DNA from 3 places in the Pseudoalteromonas sp. C2R02 genome. Region 3 is predicted to be linked to each of the others. Evidence: predicted binding sites of a transcription regulator. Region 3 holds the regulator's gene; each other region holds the start of a gene.
What was found. Region 3 encodes MetJ, which represses methionine synthesis genes. Its sites were predicted from a motif close to TAGACGTCTAGACGTCTA; they were not measured.
Positions count from the first base shown of each region.

Region 1: KO527_RS07100 (methylenetetrahydrofolate reductase) is a predicted target of MetJ. The motif match lies at 2,442-2,459, and genes of this name have one in related genera.
Region 2: metA (homoserine O-succinyltransferase) is a predicted target of MetJ. The motif match lies at 2,516-2,533, and genes of this name have one in related genera.

Region 1 covers NZ_JAHKQC010000023.1:34,630-39,426, reverse strand. The annotation lists gene KO527_RS07105 (M16 family metallopeptidase) at 1-2,230, opposite strand, end outside; gene KO527_RS07100 (methylenetetrahydrofolate reductase) at 2,498-3,454, shown strand; gene KO527_RS07095 (alpha/beta hydrolase-fold protein) at 3,603-4,448, shown strand; gene KO527_RS07090 (FAD-dependent monooxygenase) at 4,515-4,797, shown strand, end outside.
Region 2 covers NZ_JAHKQC010000027.1:116,851-121,647, reverse strand. The annotation lists gene metH (methionine synthase) at 1-391, opposite strand, end outside; gene KO527_RS09765 (homocysteine S-methyltransferase family protein) at 407-1,462, opposite strand; gene metA (homoserine O-succinyltransferase) at 1,503-2,450, opposite strand; gene KO527_RS09755 (3'-5' exonuclease) at 2,609-3,274, opposite strand; gene KO527_RS09750 (DUF294 nucleotidyltransferase-like domain-containing protein) at 3,275-4,797, opposite strand, start outside.
Region 3 covers NZ_JAHKQC010000026.1:149,371-154,167, reverse strand. The annotation lists gene KO527_RS09260 (methyl-accepting chemotaxis protein) at 1-1,917, opposite strand, end outside; gene KO527_RS09255 (NADP-binding protein) at 2,004-2,795, shown strand; gene metJ (met regulon transcriptional regulator MetJ) at 2,889-3,215, opposite strand; gene metB (cystathionine gamma-synthase) at 3,463-4,638, shown strand; gene metL (bifunctional aspartate kinase/homoserine dehydrogenase II) at 4,724-4,797, shown strand, end outside.

The DNA.
Region 1 (4,797 bases), on a different contig from region 3:
TATCACTACGTATGGTATCAATCGGGAAACCAAACGATACCGCTGTCGATTTAGCTGATTTCTCTACGATAGTTGCATGATGTCCTACAAGTTCGGGTGCATCAGCAACCTTTAGGCGAGTTTCATCGCCTTTAGGCAAGCTCATTAAATCAGTAAACATGTCTTGTTTCAGTTTTTCAGGCATGGCACCTGTAATACCAACATTTAATTTAGCTTGCGTTAACTCTGCTTTATAAAAAGCCTTAACATCAGCGAGTGTTATCGCTTCTAAATCAGATAAGTCACCATAGTTATAACTTTCATAAGCATGATTTCTATAAAGCTTAGAATAAAGCACCTCTTTACCTAACTCTTCATCATTAGAGGCTTTTAGACCTGCTTTAATGCCATCTACCATCTCTTTTTTGATGCGTTTAAAGTCATCTTCACGCCAGCCTGGGTTCAATAATTGGTCGCTAATTAATGCGTACCAAGTATCAGCTTTGTTTTTATGCACTCGGCCTGAAAAAGATATCATCTCTTTATCTAACTGAGCAGAAAAGCTACCCGCGAGTGGATACATAGCTTTTTTGATCTCTTTATAACTACGAGACTCTGAGCCGCCTTGTGAAATCATGTTAGCAGTTAATGCAGCTAAGCCTTTTTTACCTTGTGGATCTGCAGCCGCACCCGTGTAAAATAAAAAGTTAACATCAACTAATGGTGAGTCATTTGTTTTATCTAATACATTAAAGTGACGTTCTGTTGATTTGTTATTTAAAGCCGTTACTGCGGTATTTAAATCAACTTCTTTTTCAAAACCTGATACAGACTTCAAGTCAGACATAGTGACAGTTGTACGACCAGAATCTACAAAATACTTATTTGCAATATCTTTAATATCTTTTGCAGTAATCGAATCAGAGCTTGCATAAAGTTGGTTAATCACTTCAGGATCACGCTCAAAATGCATATACCTGGCAAGCGTAGAAGCAATAGATTGTGATGAATCTAAGCCATTAATAAAACTATATTTTAAATTAGACTTTAAGTTTGCAAGCTTATCAGCGTCAACAAGTTCAGTACGCACTTGCGCATATGTTTGGTTAACTAAATCTCGTGCTACCGCTAAATCAGACTCTTTATCTACCTTCACAAAAACGTGTAATAAGCCTTCATCTTTGGTTTCTGGATTATAAGTAAACATTTGGCTGGCAATTTGTTTTTCTACTACTAGCTCTTGATATAAATCTGAGTTTTCAGAAAAATAAAGTTGAGAGATTAAATCTAAGCCCGCTCTGTCTTTTTGCTTAGGCTGCCAAGCAGTGCCTTTGTAAGACACTAATAACCAATGACCAGGTAAACCATCATTTTTTTCGTGAATATATTTAGGCGCAGTTTGTTTAGGCTCTGCTGGTACTAAAGCATCTACGCCCTTTGCTTGCCACTGACCCCAAGTTTGTTTAACTAATTGCATAGTTTGAGCAGGGTCTACATCACCTACAATCACTAAAGATACATTTTTTGGCACATAGAAATTTTCAAAGAACTTTTGCCCGTATTCCATTTGATCTGGCATTGCTTGAATATCTTCAAAAAAACCCATAGTAGTATGTTTGTATGTATGGGTATCAAATGCTTCTTTACGTACAGCTGATAACAATTTACGAATTGGGCTTGCATTATTCTTTAAATATTCGCCTTTAACCGTTTGAGCTTCTGTTCTAAATTGCTCTTCTGTATAAGATAAATTTTGAAAGATATCAGCTTCTATTTCTAATACTTTAGCTAAATGCTCTTTTGAAAAGTTTAAATGATAGTTTGTATAGTCATTTGTTGTATAAGCGCGGTTATCAACACCTGAGTTTTTCAAAATATCTGAATAGACTTCTTGCGGATATTTTTCTGAACCTTTAAACATCATATGCTCAAAAAAGTGAGCAAAACCTGTTTTGCCAACTTCTACTTCATCACGAGAACCAACAGATACTGGAATTTGTAATGACACAACGTCCGGGTAATCAGTTTTAACTACCATAACCTTTAAGCCATTTGATAACTCTTCTAATACATAATCTTGTGCAAAAACTTTATTGTTTGACTTCTGAGTGGCTTTCACACTTGTTGTTTGTTCTGATGAAGCCTGTGCAGAGTTGTCATTATTATCACGATTATTTGCATCAATATGGAATACACAACCCGATAACGCCATAGACACAGCCATTGCAGATGCCAGTAATTTAAATTTCATTCATTTCCCCTGAACTTTTATTATATGAAATACTAATTGAACTAAACTTTATTAGTATCAAACACCGTCATTATGCTAGAGCAATATTTTCTAATCGAGTAAATCCGATGAATAACGTGAAAAAATGTAAACAGTAATTACTATGCCATCAAAGCATCAACTTGAATTTAATTCAAGCCAAATGAAAAAGACTCAACAAAAAAAGACTATCTAGACGTCTAAATGGCTGCTATATTTAATTCCTAAGATAATTACGGTGGAAAAAAAATGGCTTTATCATTAAAACAGAAAATTCAAGACCCAAAGCAAGGTGTATATCTGATCGGTACTACTCCACCAAAAATGGGCACTGATAAAGCACAACTAGAAACCATTGCTAATAAGCTATTAGCGCGTTTACATGAAATTGAATACGATGGTGTAATAATTTACGACATTCAAGACGAAAGTAGCCGCACTGCAGTGCCACGCCCTTTTCCATTTAGAAAAACAGTTGACCCACGTGAATATAGTCAGCTTATCAGCCAATTATCTGAATTAGACGTTATTACCTATAAAAGTGTCGCGCAACGTGATGAAGCTGAATTTAATGCTTGGTTAGATGAGACAGCTGAAAAATATAAACTTAAGAACATTGTTTTAGTAGGTAGTCCTTCTTCAACTGGCGATATCAAGCTAAGTCTGCCAAATGCGTACAAAGCGTTAGGTGAACATAAAAGTAATACATTTTTAGGTGGTGTTACTATTGCGGAACGCCACGCAAGTAAACGTAACGAACATGAGCGTTTATTAGAAAAAATTGATCAAGGCTGTGAATATTTTATTTCTCAAGCTGTTTATAACGCACAAGAAACAATTGATTTGATCACAAGTTACTCTAGAAGCTGCCGTCATAAAGGTATTTCTCCAAAACGTATTATTTTGACTTTCACGCCTTGTGGAGGTGAGAAAACCCTAGATTTTATGAAGTGGTTAGGTATTTCAGTGCCTGAAGCAACTAAATGGCGTATTCTAGATTCGAATGATTCTTTAAATGAATCCATTAGGATCTGTCGTGACAACCTAAACCAAATTTTACAAAGCTGTGCGCACTTAGATGTGCCATTAGGTTTAAACATAGAAAGTTTAACTAACCGTAAAGAAGAAATTGATGCATCAATTAATCTTTACCGTTTATTAAAAGCAACTATGGAATTAAACCTAGCTGAGAAACAAATCGCTTAAAGATTTAAACGATCCCGTCTGTGAAAGGCTTAACATTATTGTTAAGCCTTTTTTTTCTTTTGAGATATAAAATATGTAGAAACAATTTCGTATTTCAACTTGTTAGTAAAATCCTTTATATTAATCAAAAAAATATAAGGAAGTTACAGTGCGTCAACTCAATTTTTTTTCATTATTAGTCTTATTTTTTAATTGCCTATCAGCCAATGCTAACAATATAGAAATAGGTCAAACCTATCATCTGGATTCTAAAGTATTAAAACAAACACGCCCTTTATCAGTCTATTTACCGCCCTCTTACCATAAAAATCCAAAGCAAACATACCCTGTAATATATGCTTTAGATGGCGACCAAACCAGATTTAAAGGCTTAGTGGGTATGGCTGAGTCATTAAGTTCCCATAATTTAGAACAGCAAATAAATGAGCATATTATTGTTGCGCTACCCAATGTCGGTTCACGAGAGCAATACTTTACGCCAAGCAATGCTGAATTTACATTTGACGGCAAGTTATTAGACGATTTAGGTAAAGTGGGTGATGCAAACAAGCTCATCTCTTTTATTAATGAAGAGCTATTTACTTATATGGGCAATAACTTTCGCGTAAATAAACAACGCACTTTAATTGGCGAGTCGTTTGCAGGTCTGTTCACAGCACATGTATTGCTTAGCCAACCAGAGCTATTTACCCATTATTTAATCACCGATGCCACTTATATCTGGCATGATAATTACTTAAACCGAATGTATTCTGAAAACTCATTAAAAAATACCCGAGCTAAAGTATATTTTGCACTGGCTAATAATTCACACCTAGGAAAAATAGGTAAAACTAACTACCAATGGGGTTTAACATTCGCCAATAAAGTTAAAAATACTGATAGTTTAAATAATGATGTTAAAGTGCAATATTTTGAACAAGAAAGGCATGGCACGGTTGGTATGTTAGCTTGGTATCATGGTTTAAGGTTTTTACACCATAAAAGCAATTGATTTATATGCTTTATTTATTTTTAGATTCAAGCGATAATTTCTTTAAGTAAAACAATAAGACAGTATATGAAAATATTAATTGTAGGTTCTGGTATTGCGGGTTTGAGCCTTTTTCATAATTTAAAGCATACCCAGCATGAGATTGATCTCATTGAAAAAGCACCAAGTGCGCGCCTGCAAGGTGCTGGTATTTGTTTACCTGCAAATGCTATGGCTGGTTTTGAAAGCTTAGGTTTTAAAGATGAAATATTAAAACATGCGCATCAAGTGACTGAAGTGCGTTTTGAAAAAGCCTCCAGAAAGCTATTGAGCAAAGCGTCATTATTAGAAGCGCCGCTCAATCAGCAGC
Region 2 (4,797 bases), on a different contig from region 3:
CAGCACCAAAACGTTTAATCAATTTTGCTTGGTGTCTAAAGTTATCTTCACCTTCTTTTAAAGAAATAGAGTTAACAATCGCTTTACCTTGAATACACTTTAAGCCAGCTTCAATTACATCCCATTTAGAGGAATCAACCATAATAGGCACTTTACAGATATCAGGTTCTGCAGCGATTAAGTTTAGAAACTTCACCATGGCAGCTTTTGAGTCCAACATGGCTTCATCCATGTTGATATCGATAACTTGCGCGCCATTCTCTACTTGCTCACGGGCAACACTTAGAGCTTCTTCATATTCTTCATTCATGATCAAACGCTTAAACCGCGCAGATCCGGTTACGTTTGTTCTTTCGCCTACATTAGTAAAAACAGCTATTTGTTGTGTCATTATTTACTTCTCACACTAATTTAGGTTACAGGCTTCAAGGCCTGACAAACGCATTCTAACTTCCAATTCAGGTAGTTTACGCGCAGCTATACCATTTACACCATCAGCAAAAGCTTTAATATGTTCAGGCGTTGTACCACAACATCCACCTACAATATTAATAAAGCCACACTTTGCCCAATCGACCATTTCGACTGACATTTCATCTGCTTCTAAATCATATTCACCAAATTCATTTGGTAAACCTGCATTAGGGTGCACTGAGGTATAAGTTTCACAAACACGAGAAAGCTCTTCGACATATTGACGCAGTAAATCAGGACCTAAAGCACAATTTAACCCAATAGAGATAGGTTTGATGTGACGAATTGAATTATAAAAGGCTTCTGTTGTTTGCCCAGATAAAGTGCGTCCAGAGGCATCTGTGATAGTACCAGATACCATAACAGGTAAAGTGACACCCGCTTGCTCAAATGCTTCTTCAACACCAAATGCTGCCGCTTTAGAATTTAAGGTATCAAAAATAGTTTCTATTAATATAAGATCGGCACCACCTTCAATCAGTGCTAAAGTTGATTCAATATAGGCTTCCACCAGCTGATCAAATGTAATATTTCTAAATGCGGGATCATTTACATCTGGCGATAAAGAACAGGTTTTAGAGGTTGGACCTAATACACCCGCTACATAACGCGGTTTAGACGGATCTTTCGCTTGTATTTCATCACAAACTTTACGGGCTAACTTTGCAGATTCAAGATTAATTTCACGGCTAAATTTTGCCATCTCATAATCTTCCATTGAAATAGTGGTCGCATTGAATGTATTGGTTTCAATTATATCTGCGCCAGCTTCTAAATATTCACGGTGAATTTGTTCTATTATTTTTGGCTGAGTCAGGCTTAATAAATCATTATTGCCTTTGATTAAAATATGCCAATCAGCAAAACGCTCACCACGATAATCTTCTTCTTCAAGCTTATATTTTTGGATCATGGTGCCCATAGCACCATCTAAAATGAGAATACGTTGTTCTAATGCTGCTTTTAACTGCTCAAGTTTATTAGGCATGAGTTAATCCTTACTACTAATTTGGCGACGGTACGTTAATTTATTCTGCATAATTGTTTGTTCTGACATCTTGGCTAATAAGCTTTATATCATAAGGCGTAGTCTGATATACATAATAGTTTAACCAATTTGAAAATAATAAAAATGCATGGCTTTGCCAAGTTTTTGATGGCTCAATTTTAGGGTCATCATTTAGAAAATAATTTTCTGGTATAGCAGCATCGGCGCCTTTGGCAACATCTCTGGCATATTCTCCCGCTAAAGTGTCCGCTTCATATTCAGGGTGCCCTGTTATAAAAACTTGGCTACCAGATTGGTTTTTAACTAAATATGCGCCAACTTTATCGGAACCCGCCAATACCTCAAGCTCGGGTACAGTTGCAATTTGTTCTAAAGATATATTGCCATAACGAGAATGAGGCACTAAAAAGTCATCATCAAAACCACGTGTTAATGCACCATGCTCAGAAAAACATTGATGTTTAAAGACACCACATAATTTATCTTTTTTAAGCTCTCGTTTTAAACCGTAATGATGAAATAAACTTGCATGAGCTGCCCAACAAGAAAATAAAGTTGAAGTAACATGGCTTTCAGCCCAATCCAAAATAACTTCTAACTCTTGCCAATAACCCACATTTTCATACTCTAAATGCGCTAAAGGCGCACCCGTTATAATTAAAGCATCATAATTATTATCTTTGATTTCAGAAAAATAACGGTAAAAAGTGTCTAAGTGCTGCTCTGAGGTATTTTTACTTCTGTGCGTATCTAAACGTAATAAATCGACATTTACTTGTAGCGGGCTATTTGCCAGAAGTCGAATAAACTGAACTTCGGTCTCTACCTTATTAGGCATTAAATTTAAAATAGCCAAACGCATTGGGCGAATTTCTTGTGTTTTTGCACGACTTTGCGGCATAACAAATACATTTTCATTGCGAAGAGCAGCTATGGCAGGTAGCTGATCTTGTACCGTGATAGGCATAAAAAATCTCCAAACAAGTAAACTTATTGCGCTATTATGAACGGATAGCTAGAATTATCAAGCTCTAGATGTTTAGACGTCCAAATATAATTAAAATAAATATATTTGATCACAGTATAGTTTCAATGGTCGTATTGATTTAATAAAAAGACAGTGCACTACAATAAAGATTTAACGGCTAATGGTTTGCCGCTACTGATATGATTAATTTGCGCCAGTAATAACTCAGCTGTGGCCATCGCATCAGTTAATGCATTGTGGTTTGAGTAATCGGGTAAATTATATCTATGCCTACATTTTTCCAAGTTTAAAGCATCGAAGCTTATGTCATGACTTAGCCTAGACAAGCGTTTATGCTCAATTTTCATGGTATCTAATATTATAATTGATTTATATTGCTCAGTAGAAAATATGATCCCATGTTCTATAAAAGCTTTTTGCAAAAAAGCCCAATCGAGTTCAGCGTTGTGAAATACGAAAACAACACTATCTAATAATGATACGAGCTTTAGCAATGCCTTAGTCAATGGTTGCCCGCTTTGCACCGCTTGTTGATTGATCCCATGAAATATCGGACTTTGTTTTAAACAACTGACTTGAGAGTTAATAAAATGTTCACCCTGACCAACATAAATCCTTTGATTTTTTATCGGCAACCAAGCAATTGACACTATTTCATCTTCTTTAGGGTTCAAGCCTGTTAACTCTAAATCTATGACTAAATAATCTGCATGCAAACAATTTTGTTTGTGAAGCAATGTTAAATGATTATTCGGTATCAAAAACTCTTTTATTGTTTGAATGACCTTTTGAGCAACTCCCATTTATAAACTACCCCGAGCGAATTTAAAAGCGACTGCTTGCTGTGCTTGTTTTATCAAATAAAAAGCTTCTTTTAATTGATGTTTTTCCATCGAAGTCAGTTTATTTGGATTAATACAGTTACTCGGTAAACCTTCTTGATTGATTTGTGTGCGTAACCTCAATTGCGTTAAATACCGCCAACAATCTTTTAAATCATAAATATCGGTTTTATTAATATGCGATATCTTAGCTAATGCATTTAAACGCTCAAGGGTATTAGATGCACGAATAGCATGATTTAAGGAATACAAACGCACAATATCATTAATGATCACAACGCCACGTTTTTTTAAGTCTAAATACTTATGTTTATCTTTGTTTTTCTCTTTAATTTTCTCTAATTTAAATTGATTAAATAACCCTATGGGAACTGAGTTATTATTGATATCAGTCGCCATACTGGCAAAAAACAGCTGATCTTTGGTGATGCTTTCTAGTTTATCCATAAAACAATCAAAAAGTTCAGTAGAACCATCCACAAAGCGAATATCAAAAAATATTTTACAATTTAACAGTGCTTTAGGTGATGGGCTTTTGATCCAGTGCGAAAACTTTGCAACCCAACTATCAATACTTTGGCGACACTGCGGTGCACTTGCCATAATATTACCTGGGCAAGATTTAATACCAAATAATGCAAGCTGCTCACAAACAAATTCCCCCATGCTTTTAAAATATGAATCTTGATTTGGCGTTAAGTTATCAGGCAATAATAAGCCATTATCTTGATCTGAATGTAAAGTTTGCTCCTCTCTCGCTTGTGAGCCAAAACAAATCCAACTAAAGGGGACTTCTGCATGACCAAACTGCTCTTGATATAAAATAATTAAACGCGCAGTTAGCGCATCCGTTAAGCTGCTTAATAGTTTTCCTATAATGCTAATGTCTTCTACTTTATGAGAAAAACTTTGCAATAGCTCAGGTATTTCCATTGCATAACGTTTTAAATCTATTGTGCTATTCGCTTTATATATTCGACCAATCAGTTGCACTGGGTCTGATTTTTGCTGCCTTAATAAATCGGTACTGGTAAGCATGCCTAAAGGTTTAAAACTTTCATCTAATACTGGTAAATGATGAATATTATGGCGCAGCATTAATTGCATCGCAGAAAATACGCGATTATTTTCAAATATATACTTCGGGTTTGATGTCATAATTTTGGTAACTGCTTGATCAGGATTAACTTCTGCTGCCAAAACGCGATTTCGTAAGTCCCTATCGGTAACAACACCTACGAGCTTTTCATCTTGGGTGATCATCATAGAAGAAACGCTCGATTCACTCATTTTTTTAGCCGTATCACGAATGCTCGTATCTGGAGGAAGAGTGACAGCGCCAAAGTGCATCAACTCTGAAATTTTTTGCTCCGACCAATTTTCTTCTCGTTTTTTATAATTCGAAGCTAATAGGCGATTAGCATGAGCGCGTACAAAATATTGTGCAAAAGCCCAATACTCACGACGTAAAAAATCAAAGTCAC
Region 3 (4,797 bases):
ATTAATTGCATTCAAACTCGTATTAATATCTTCAGCAACCAAAGTTTGTTGTTCAGTCGCAGTGGCAATTTGATGACTCTGATCTTGTACAGTCGCTACTGAATTACTTATGGCAGTAAGCGAGGCTAATACATCTTGAGTCTGTGTTACTGAGCTTTCAGCTTGATCTTTACCCTCTTGCATCATCGTTGAAGCTTGCTGCGCTATTTGTTGCAACTTAGTGATCATATTACGAATATCGTCAGTAGACTCTTGTGTTCTGCTTGCAAGAGAGCGTACTTCATCAGCAACTACCGCAAAACCTCTACCTTGTTCGCCTGCTCTTGCAGCTTCAATGGCTGCATTAAGTGCCAGTAAATTTGTTTGATCTGCAATGCTGTTTATCACATCAACAACAGCACCAATATTCCCTGACTCTTGTTCTAAGCCAGATACAATTTGCGATGCTTCACCGATATGAGAAGCTAAAGAGGTCATGGCCGTTTGAGCATCATTAGATATATCTGTACCGACCTTAGTAAGGTTTTGGACCTCTGCAGCTGCTGAGTTTGTTTCTTGTGCGTTGCGTGAAATTTCTAATACAGTAGAAGCCATTTCAGTTACAGCAGTACTGACACTATCCACTTGCTCCTTTTCTTGTTGTATTTCACTGTTGGTTTCATAAGACACTTGACTTAAATGTTCAGATGCAACGCCAACTTGCTCAGCTTGACTGGCTGTTTTTAGCAATAATGCATGCAGTTTAGTAATAAAGCTATTCATATGAGATGCTAATTGGCCAACTTCATCAGTGCGATTTATGTCAATTTTTTTAGTTAAGTCACCGTCACCTGAGGCAATATCTCGCATCACATGCGTTAAATCACTAATCGGTTTACTGATCATCTGTGTCGCCCAAAAAATAACAGCTGCGATAATTAATAAAATAACCAGTACACCCATACTAGTAGTGAATACAGCTTGCTTAACAGGTTCTTCAATTAACTTCATTGGTACTAATAATCCAACGTACCAATCAAGAACTGGCTTTTCAAGTTGTAAGCGACGATAAACAACATAATACTCTTCGCCTTTAAAAGTCACTATATTTGTGCCGTTCAGGTTATTTTTCATTTCAGAGTTTAGTTGTTTAAATCCAGAGGTATTATCAAATTGTGTTTCGAGTGCATCTAATCCTTCTTTGCCTCTATCACTTTCATCTGTAATGGATAATTGATGTTGTGTTTTTTTCGATAAGTGAACAACTTTTTGTTGGTTATCTAATAAAAAGCCAAAGCCTTTATTGTTGAAATTAATATCTTCAATCATGTCAGCGATTTTGTTTAACTGAAGATCAACACCAGCAACCCCCACTAATTTGTTATTTGGACTATAAACTGGTTGTTGAACAACTGCAGAAACATTACCCGTTGTTAAATCAACTGATAAAGCGCCAACGTAAAGGCTATTAATTTGCATGGCTTCTTGCCACCAACCTCGTTTATAGGCGTAATAGGGCTGGCCGTTATAGAAGGTGGTTCGCTCATTTTCTTTAAAATACTCACCCGTTATGCCTGAGGCAAAAAATGCAGATAAAATATTATCGTCATTGCCACTAATACGTACCATATCTTGGTTTACAGCATCATAACCGTCGGCAAGCGCTAAATCACTTTCTCTGGCTGTCCAATTTTCAAACCAGTTAACTAAGTATGGATTTGTTACGAATGTTTCTACAATCTTGCCATATTGAGCAAAATAAGATTCGATGGATTGTTGTTCTGATTGTACATATTGTTTTGCTTCACTCTCGATTGAGCTACGAGATAAAGAAGCAATATGATTTACTAAAAAGAATGAAGCCATTATAAGTAGCACAGCAATCGTGCCACCAATCAAAAAGAGAATTTTTTTTCGAATAGATAAGTTTTGGATCATAATTAACACAACAGTACAACGAGAATTAGATAGTGGTAATATAATCATATATCCCTTAAAACTGCTAGTATATTGATGGAATGTTAATGGAAAATAAGCCCGTAAATGTTGTTATTTTAGGTTCTGGGTGGCTTGGTAGTAAATTAAGTACCAATTTACAACAGATTGGAGTTATTACTCAAGAGACTTGCCGCTCAAAAAAATTAGCAAATGAAAAGCAGATTCATTACTTTAATGTAAATAATCAAAATGACTTAGAGCACAATATTAGTTTAGAGGAAGCATATTGGGTGTGTTGTATCACACCAAGAGATAACTATATCGAGAGTTTAAACCAGGCGATTGATCTTGCAATAAAACTTAAAATGAAAGGTTTTTTATTATGTTCTTCAACGGGTATTTATCCAAATGCATCAGTTGAATATAATGAATTAAGCACATTAACTTTAGTTACAGAGCGCCAAAAGTTGCTTAATCAAGCAGAGCAAAAAGTATTACAGTTAGCTGATTTAGGTAAGGTTGTACGTTTAGCTGGGTTAATTGGTCCTAAACGTCATCCTGGTAAGTTTGTGTCTGGTAAACATCTAAGAAGTAGCGCTTTGGCGGCGGTTAATATGGTTCATCAAACAGATGTAATGGCTGGTATTATTTGTTTATTAAAACAATGGCAAACACCAAAACAGCTTTTTAATCTAGCCAGTCCTGATCATCCAACAAAACAAGAATTTTACCAACAAGCCTGCTCACAATTAGAAGTAAAAGCCCCTACTTATTCGTTAAATACGGTTGAGAATAGAATTATTGATGGTAGCAAAATAACTCAATTAGAATTTGAATATCAATATACGTGCTTATTTAAAGCCATGGAAAATTGCTAAATCTGAATTATCCGCATAAAAAAGCCAATTAAAATTAATTGGCTTTTTTATTATATGGACTTAATATTTTACTTTAGCTAAAGCTGAAAATAATTAATCTTCATCTTCCATAAAGGGTAATTCTAAACCCATTTCAGTCATTATCTTTTTAACTTCAGCTGGAATGTGATCTGGATTATCTTTTTTCAGATCTTCATCATTGGGTAGTGGCTGTCCAGTAAATGCATGTAAAAATGCTTCACACAGTAATTCACTGTTTGTTGCATGACGCAAGTTATTTACTTGTCGACGTGTTCTTTCGTCAGTAAGTACTTTTAAAACACTTAATGGAATCGAAACAGTTATTTTTTTAACTAACTCTGATTTTTTACCATGTTCTGCGTATGGGTGAACATATTCACCATTCCATTTTGTTGCCATATACTTAAATTGCCTTTTATTCAAACCGCGCTTTTGTTGTCGAGCTAAATTATACTAATCTGACTAGTCTAATAGAACTACTTTATGTAATTTTAATTGTTTTATTGACTCGAAATTTTATCTATTTATCTAAGATAGTCAAATTTAAGATGTTTAGCTATTTAGATGGATAAAAGTTTTGACTTCCCAAACTTATTGAATTAACCTTTTAGACGTCTAAACATCTAATTGGTTGTAGGTATTAAAAATGACTCAAGTAAAAAAAGCAACAACAGCTGTAAGAAAAGGCATCGAAGCAGATAAGCATCACGGTGCAGTGGTTCCGCCTCTTTATTTATCAACTACTTATTCATTTGCTGACTTTGATAAAAAGCGTGCTTACGATTATGGACGCAGCGGCAATCCAACAAGAGACATTCTTGCTGAAACTTTAGCTGAATTAGAAGGTGGAGAAAAAGGCATTATTACTGCAACAGGAATGGCTGCAGTGCATTTAATTACACAACTATTATCATCTACAGATACTTTAGTGATCCCACACGACTGTTATGGTGGTAGCTACCGTTTATTCACAAGTTTAGAAAAACGCGGTTTATTAAAATTAAAAATCGTTAACTTCACATTAGATGCAAGTTTTGATGAAATTCTTAATATCAAACCCAAAGTTATATGGATAGAAACACCAAGTAACCCGTTATTACGTTTAACAGATATCAGTAAAGTGGTTGCAACCGCTAAGCAGTGCGGCGCTTTAGTGGCTGCCGACAATACATTTTTATCACCTGCATTACAAAATCCAATGGAATTAGGTGTAGATATTGTTGTGCATTCAACAACTAAATACATTAATGGGCACTCTGACGTTGTTGGCGGAGCTGTAATCGCTAAAACAGCAGAGTTAGGTGCTGAGCTTGCTTGGTGGGCAAATAATATCGGTATTACAGGTGCGCCTTTTGATAGCTACCTGACTTTACGTGGTATTCGCACATTAAATGTGAGAATTAAACAGCATGAGCTAAATGCGATGGCTGTTGCTGAGTATTTAGAAAAAAGCCCATATGTTGAACAAGTATATTACCCAGGTTTAAAATCTCATCCACAACATGAACTCGCTAAAAAACAACAAAAAGGTTTTGGCGGTATGGTGAGTTTTGATATTAAAGGTGATATTAACGACTCAGCAAAATTCTTAACAAGTGTTGAGCAATTTACTTTAGCTGAATCCTTAGGTGGTGTTGAAAGCCTAATTTGTCATCCTGCAACTATGACTCATGCAGGTATGGATGCAACCGCAAGATTGGAAGCCGGCGTGGGCGATACAATGATCCGAGTTTCAGTGGGAATTGAAGATGTTCAAGATTTAATAAATGATTTAGAACGTACTTTTGAAGCAACAAAACCCGGTGTAGGTTCAAAATCTTAAGAATCTAAATTACACTGTAAATGATATAAATATTGCAAATGTTAAGTGCTTAACTTCTGCTAATGAAGCTATTTGGTAAATTGAAATGAATAAATCAGTACATAAATTTGGTGGCTCTAGCCTAAGTTCTGCAGCGCGATATCATGCGGTAGCGAATAT